Regions from separate parts of the Methylocystis borbori genome, predicted to be linked through region 2. Evidence: predicted binding sites of a transcription regulator. Region 2 holds the regulator's gene; the other holds the start of a gene.
The links. The regulator HrcA, encoded in region 2, represses chaperone genes, less so after heat shock. The targets are predictions, from matches to a motif close to GTTAGCACTCNCNNNNNGNGAGTGCTAAC.
Positions count from the first base shown of each region.

Region 1: the regulator HrcA is predicted to act here: its motif matches at 1,882-1,910, upstream of groES (co-chaperone GroES).

Region 1 covers NZ_JAZHYN010000046.1:8,030-11,441, forward strand. The annotation lists gene V3H18_RS13430 (outer membrane protein) at 1-1,696, opposite strand, end outside; gene groES (co-chaperone GroES) at 1,983-2,270, shown strand; gene groL (chaperonin GroEL) at 2,316-3,412, shown strand, end outside.
Region 2 covers NZ_JAZHYN010000008.1:58,532-61,943, reverse strand. The annotation lists gene V3H18_RS04420 (glycosyltransferase) at 1-279, shown strand, start outside; gene V3H18_RS04415 (outer membrane protein) at 455-1,237, shown strand; gene hrcA (heat-inducible transcriptional repressor HrcA) at 1,334-2,422, shown strand; gene V3H18_RS04405 (primosomal protein N') at 2,437-3,412, opposite strand, start outside.

The DNA of each region.
Region 1 (3,412 bases), on a different contig from region 2:
TGGCGCTCGAGGCGGCGAAATTCGCGGGAAACCCGTCCAGAACTGAGCCGCCATAGGCGTTGATCGCGTAATTCTGCCGGCCGAGGTCCACATAAAGCCACTCGACCTTGAGGCTCCAATTGCGGGCGACGGCGTATTCGAAGCCCGCGCCGGCCGTCCAGCCCGTCGCGAGGCCTGAATAGGCGCCCGCCGAGCAGTAAAAATTCAGCGCGCAGAACCTGTTGCCCTCGCCAAGCGCCCCACGCGCCGAGACCTGGCCATAGGCGAAGCCGCCCGTGGCGTAGAGCATCATGTCGTCGCGCGGCAGAACGCCGAAGCGCCCGCGCACGGTCCCGAGCCATTCGAGGAGCCGCTTGGTGCTGGCGGCGGAATTCCGACGGTCGGCGAAGTCGGCGGAAGCGCCGAACGAGCCGCCGATATTGGCGTAGGCGAAATCGGTCTCGAGACCCGCGACGAGAAGCGGATGCAAGCGCCAATTATAGCCGATCTGCCCGCCGCCGACGAACCCCGCGATGTCGGAGCGCTGCGAGAAAGGCGCCCTGGCGTCCGTCTGGAGGATCGCCGCTTCCGGCGAACGCGCGCCGAGGGTCGTGTCTTTCGCGGCGGCGAAACCATAGCCGACATGGCCGCCGAGATAGACGCCGCCCCACTCATGCGGCTCCGCCTCGGCTTTGCCGAAGAGCGGGCCAAAATCGCCGGCGCCGGTCGGATCGTCAGACCCGCCAAAGCGGTAGCCCGCCTGCAAGTAAAAGCCATAGCGTTGCGAAAATGAGTAGATCGGCGTGGCGGGCCGGCCGACTCGGCTCTCGCCATAGTCCTTGCCCGGCGCGCTGAATTGCCAATAGCGCCCGCCGACGCCGACGTTGAAACGCGGCGTCAGATCATAGGCAAGGAGGCCTTCGACTTGAAAACCGTCGCCCTTGCCCGACTGCTGCACGCCTCGGATTTCGGGGCGAAAATTGTGATAGTCGGTGTTCCATAGCCAGCTATGAATCCAGGCCGCTTCGAGCGACGCCCGCAGACCCGGCAAAAGTTCGACGTCGCCGCCGACGCCGACCCGGAGCGAATTCCATGAAGCGTCGAAATCGAGCCCGTCCAGACTCGTCGGATAAGAAACCGCGTTCGGCGGAGCCGTAGCGCAAACGTTTGCATTCAACAGCACCTGCGCGCAGCCGAATGAATTCATCCGCTCATGGAAATTATTATAGCCGACGAAGGGGCCGATCCTGACCGGCTGGCCGGTCGGCAATCTGGTCTCTATGACATTATAGCCGAGATCGACGGTGACATATTTGAGCGAGCCGCCGCTCTGCACATGGACCGTGTTGCTGTAGACGCCATACATCGCGGCGACAGTGTCCTCGTCATTGAGCTTGCCGCTCGCGAGCGTCCCGCCGCCGAGAAAACCTTTCAGGAAGACGCCGCTCTCGTGGTCGACGCGAAAGAAGGTCTCGGCCGAATGTCCCGTCAGGTCGCCAAAAGTGAGGCGCGAAATCAATAGATCGGGGATGTCCGCGTTGTAAAAATCATATTTATGATTGCCCGAACTGAACCAGTAGCGGGTCCCAAATGCGAATTGCCAGGGCGACGCCGCGAGCGGAGGCGGCGGCGCCTTGTAGGCCGGCAAATCGGCCGCGCAGACGGCGAGAGGGCTGAATGACGCCGCCAGGGAGCAGACGAGCAAGAATTTGCGCATTTCTCTTCCCGGATTTTTCGCTCACGGGGGCCGACTTCAGACCCAAATACTGCCGATACGACGCCGACTTATGGATAAGGCCAATTGTCGGAGGGGCGCTGTAGCGGCGAGGCCACAGCGCCGAAAATTATCCAACTGTCCCCAACTTGACAGCTTGCGCTCTCGCCCATATCTCAGGAGAGCCTGTTGGCACTCACTGAGAGCGAGCGCCAACAGGCATTCGCATATCCCTTTGCCGACGGGCGGCGCCATCGTCGCCCCAGGCGCAGAAAAGGAAGACTTCACAATGGCGTTCCGTCCCCTCCACGACCGTGTCGTGGTCAAGCGACTCGAAGGCGAGGAAAAGACTAAAGGCGGCATCATCATTCCCGACACCGCCAAGGAGAAGCCGCAGGAAGGCAAAGTGATTTCCGTGGGTCCCGGCGCGCGCGACGAAAGCGGCAAGCTCGTTCCGCTCGACGTCAAAGCCGGCGACCGCGTGCTCTTCGGCAAATGGTCGGGCACCGAGGTCAAGATCGACGGCGACGACCTGCTCATCATGAAGGAAAGCGACATTCTGGGAATCGTCGACTAACTCGACCGGCCCGTTTGCTTTCGTCTCTCTCCAGGAGTTCAATAAATGGCTGCCAAAGACGTTCGTTTCTCCACCGACGCGCGCGACCGCATCATGCGCGGCGTCGAAATCCTCAACAACGCCGTGAAGGTCACGCTCGGCCCCAAGGGCCGCAACGTCGTGATCGAGAAGAGCTTCGGCGCGCCGCGCATCACCAAGGACGGCGTCACCGTCGCCAAGGAGATCGAGCTTTCCGATAAGTTCGAGAATCTCGGCGCCCAGCTCGTCCGTGAAGTCGCCAGCAAGCAGAACGATCTCGCCGGCGACGGCACGACGACCGCGACCGTGCTCGCCGCCTCGATCGCCCGCGAGGGCGCCAAGGCCGTCGCCGCCGGCCTCAACCCGATGGATCTGAAGCGCGGCGTCGACCTCGCCGTCGAAGCCATCGTCGCCGACCTCAAGGCGCACTCCAAGAAGGTCACCTCGAACGACGAGATCGCCCAGGTCGGCACGATTTCGGCCAATGGCGACCGCTTCATCGGCGAGGAAATCGCCAAGGCGATGCAGAAAGTCGGCAATGAAGGCGTCATCACCGTCGAAGAGGCGAAGAGCCTCGAGACCGAGACCGACATCGTCGAGGGCATGCAGTTCGACCGCGGCTATCTCTCGCCCTATTTCATCACCAACGCCGAGAAGATGATCGCCGAACTCGACGATCCCTACATTCTCATCCATGAGAAGAAGCTCGGCTCGCTCCAGCCGCTGCTGCCGATCCTCGAAGCGGTGGTGCAGACCGGCAAGCCGCTGCTCATCGTCGCCGAGGACGTCGAGGGCGAGGCGCTCGCGACGCTCGTCGTCAACAAGCTGCGCGGCGGCCTGAAGATCGCCGCCGTCAAGGCGCCGGGCTTCGGCGATCGCCGTAAGGCCATGCTCGAAGACATCGCCATTCTCACCGGCGGCCAGGTCGTCTCCGAGGACCTCGGCATCAAGCTCGAAAACGTCGCGCTTACCCAGCTCGGCCGCGCCAAGCGCGTGCGCATCGAGAAGGAGAATACGACGGTCATCGACGGCGCCGGCGAGAAGAAGGACATCGAAGGCCGCATCGCCCAGATCAAGAGCCAGATCGAGGAGACGACCTCCGACTACGACCGCGAGAAGCTGCA
Region 2 (3,412 bases):
TCCGTCGAGGCTTTATCGAGCGGCCTGCCGCTCGTCGCGACGCGGCAAGCGCTGCGCGGCATGGACGAAGAGGCGTTCCGCCTCGCCGATCTCGCGCTTGCCGATTCGCCCGATGAATTCGCCCGCGCCCTGACGGAAGCGGCGGCGCGCGCGCCTTTGGACGAAGCCGCGCGGCGCGCGAGCGCGGCCCGCCGTTATTATGAGTCGCATTTCTCCCTTTACGCCTATGAGCGCAGTCTCGGCGCGCTGGCGAGCCCACTCATCGCGCGCGCCAAGTGAACGCCGCGCTTAAACAGCGGCTTGCATGGAGGTGTGGCGGTTTGGCAACGGCGCGGGAAAAACCGCGTCCGCGGCCCGAAGATTAATTACGTCTCAGAGTTGAGGATGTTACCTTGCATTTGAAACCGCCGCTCCATTCGGGAGGGCGCGGCTTCGGCCGATTGGAGCGCGTCAGATGACCATTAAAACTATTATTGCCGGCGCTTTGGCGTCCGTTTTCATGATCGGCGCGGCTTCTGCCGCCGACCTCCCGAGCCGTAAGGCTCCGCCGCTTCCGCCGCCGCCGGCGCCTTTCAGCTGGGACGGCTTTCATATCGGCGTCAGCGGCGCCTATGGCGGCGGAGACGCGAGCTATTCCTCGAACATCTATTCGTTTGGCGGCGCAGCCCCGTTCTTCGGCCTGCAGACCTCGAATTCGTTCGGCACCAGCGGCTATCTCGTCGGCTACCAGAGCGGTTATAACTGGCAGTTCGCCAATGGCGTCGTTGTCGGTTACGAGGATGAATTCTCCTACGCCGACATTCGCGCCAATTCGAACAGCTTCGTCGGCGGCTCGGCGGCCCGCATCCAATGGTTCGGCACGGAGCGCCTGCGCTTCGGCTACGCCTTCGGACGCTTCCTGCCCTACATCACCGGCGGTCTCGCCTATGGCAAGGTCCGCTCCTCCGGCAGCGATTTCGTCAACGGCGCGTTATTCATGGGCAATAACCAACCGGTCTGGCAGGCCGGCTGGGTGGTCGGCGCCGGCCTCGAATATGCTGTGTTCGACAATTGGTCGGTCAAGGCGGAGTATCAGTACACGAGCCTGAACGGCCCCAACGGCGCCAGCGTCGGCTTCCCCGGCGCCTATCGCGTCTATCAGGGCAATCACCTCGACACCCATATCGCCCGGTTCGGCGTCAATTATAATATCAAGAGCATCGGCGCGCTGATCGGCTGGGACAATCTCGGCCTCTGAGCGGTTCGCCTCTCGGCGTCATACATAGCCCGGCTGCGAAATGGTTTCGCAGCCGGGCTTTTTTCGCGCCCGCGCCGATGCGATATTCTGATTGTCATGATCCGACACGTCCCGCTCGTCCCTCCCTCGGCCGCCAGCCTCGCTCAGCTCAGCGACCGGTCGCGCGAAATCTTCCGGCAGATCGTCGACGGCTATCTGGCGTCGGGCGACCCCATGGGCTCGCGCCAATTATCGCGCCTTCTTCCCATGACGCTGTCCCCGGCTTCCGTGCGCAACGTCATGCAGGATTTGGAGGAGCTCGGGCTCATCTACGCGCCGCACACCAGCGCCGGCCGACTTCCCACGGAGCTTGGCCTCCGTTTCTTCGTCGATTCGATGCTGCAGATCGGCGACTTGGAGGAAAGCGAGCGCGCCCGCATAGCGGCGGAAGTCGAGGCGGCCTCGAAAGACCATGATCTTGCCGGCGTCCTCTCGGAGGCGACGAGCCTGCTGTCGGGTCTGACCGGCGTCGCGGGCGTCGTCGTCGCCTCGAAGGACAATGTGCGCCTGAAGCAGATCGATTTCGTCCGCCTCGAGCCCGAACGCGCGCTGGCGATTCTCGTCGCCGACGACGGCAGGGTGGAGAATCGCGTCATTCCGGTGCCGCGCGACCTGCCGGCCTCGGCGCTGACGGAAGCGGCGAATTATCTCAACGCCCGCATCAGCGGCCGCACGCTGGCCGAGGCGCGCGCGAGCATCGAGGCATCCCGCAAGGCGGCGAAGCTCGAACTCGACGAATTGACGGCGCGCCTTGTCGGCGCGGGGCTCGCCAGCTGGACGGGCGCCAATTCCGAGGATCGTCAGCTCATCGTGCGCGGCCAAGCGCATCTGCTCGAGGACCTCACCGCCGCGGACGATCTCGAACGCGTGAGGCTGCTCTTCGCCGATCTCGAAACCAAGACCGAGGTGATCGATCTCCTCGAGCGCGCCGAGCAGGGCGAGGGCGTGCGCATCTTCATCGGCTCGGAGAACAAGCTATTCTCGCTCTCCGGCTCCTCGATGATCGCCGCGCCGTTGCGCGACGCCGATCGGCGCATCATCGGCGCGCTTGGCGTCATCGGTCCGACGCGGATCAATTACGCGCGTATCGTGCCGATGGTGGATTACACGGCTAAAGTGGTGGCGCGCGTCGTCGGCGGCGGCTGAAAATCGCTCCGCGCTTAAGAAAAATTCTGCGGATCGACGTCGACCTGCACGCGCACGCCGCCGCGCTCCTTCGGCCCAGTTGCGAGCATGTCGCGCAGGAAGGCCTGCATGTCGGCGCCGCGCGGACCCTTCGCCAGCAGCCGAAAGCGATAGCGGCCGCGAATCAGCGCGAGCGGCGCCTCGGCGGGTCCGAAAAGCGCGATCTCGCCCTCTGTTGCGAAGGCGCCGGGCGGGGCGACGCGATAGCGCGCCGATGGCTGAAGCTCATGGGCGGCGCGCGCGAGCGCCCGCGCATGCGCTTCGGCGACGCCGGCGTCCTTGGCCGAGACGATCAGCGCCGCGAGCCGGCCGAAGGGCGGCAGGCCGGCGCGCTCCCTGATCGCGATCTCCTGCGCGTAGAATTTTTCCGCGTCGCCCGACAGCAGCGCGGCGATGACCGGATGGCCGGGCTGAAAGGTCTGGATCAGCGCCCGGCCGGGCTTGTCGCCGCGCCCGGCGCGCCCCGTCACCTGATTGAGTAATTGGAAAGTGCGCTCGGCGGCGCGGGGATCGCCGCTGCCAAGGCCAAGATCCGCGTCGACGACGCCGACGAGCGTCAGATGCGGAAAATTATGGCCCTTGGCGACGAGCTGCGTGCCGATGACGATATCGAAGGCGCCTTTGGCGATCTCCTCCAATTCGCGCCGCAGCCGTTCGGCCCCGCCCGGAAAATCCGAGGAGAGCGTGAGGATGCGGGCGTCGGGGAAGAGCGTCGCCGCCTCTTCGGCGAGACGCTCCACGCCGGGCCCGCAGGCGGCGAGCGCGTCCTCGGCGCCGCATTCGGGGCAGACGTCGGGGCGGCGCTCGACATGGCCGCAATGATGGCACATCAGCGCGCGGCGAAAGCGATGCTCGACGAGCCAGGCGTCGCAATTCTCGCAGCGGAAGCGATGGCCGCAGACCCGGCAGAGCGTGAGCGGCGCATAGCCGCGGCGATTGAGAAAGAGCAGC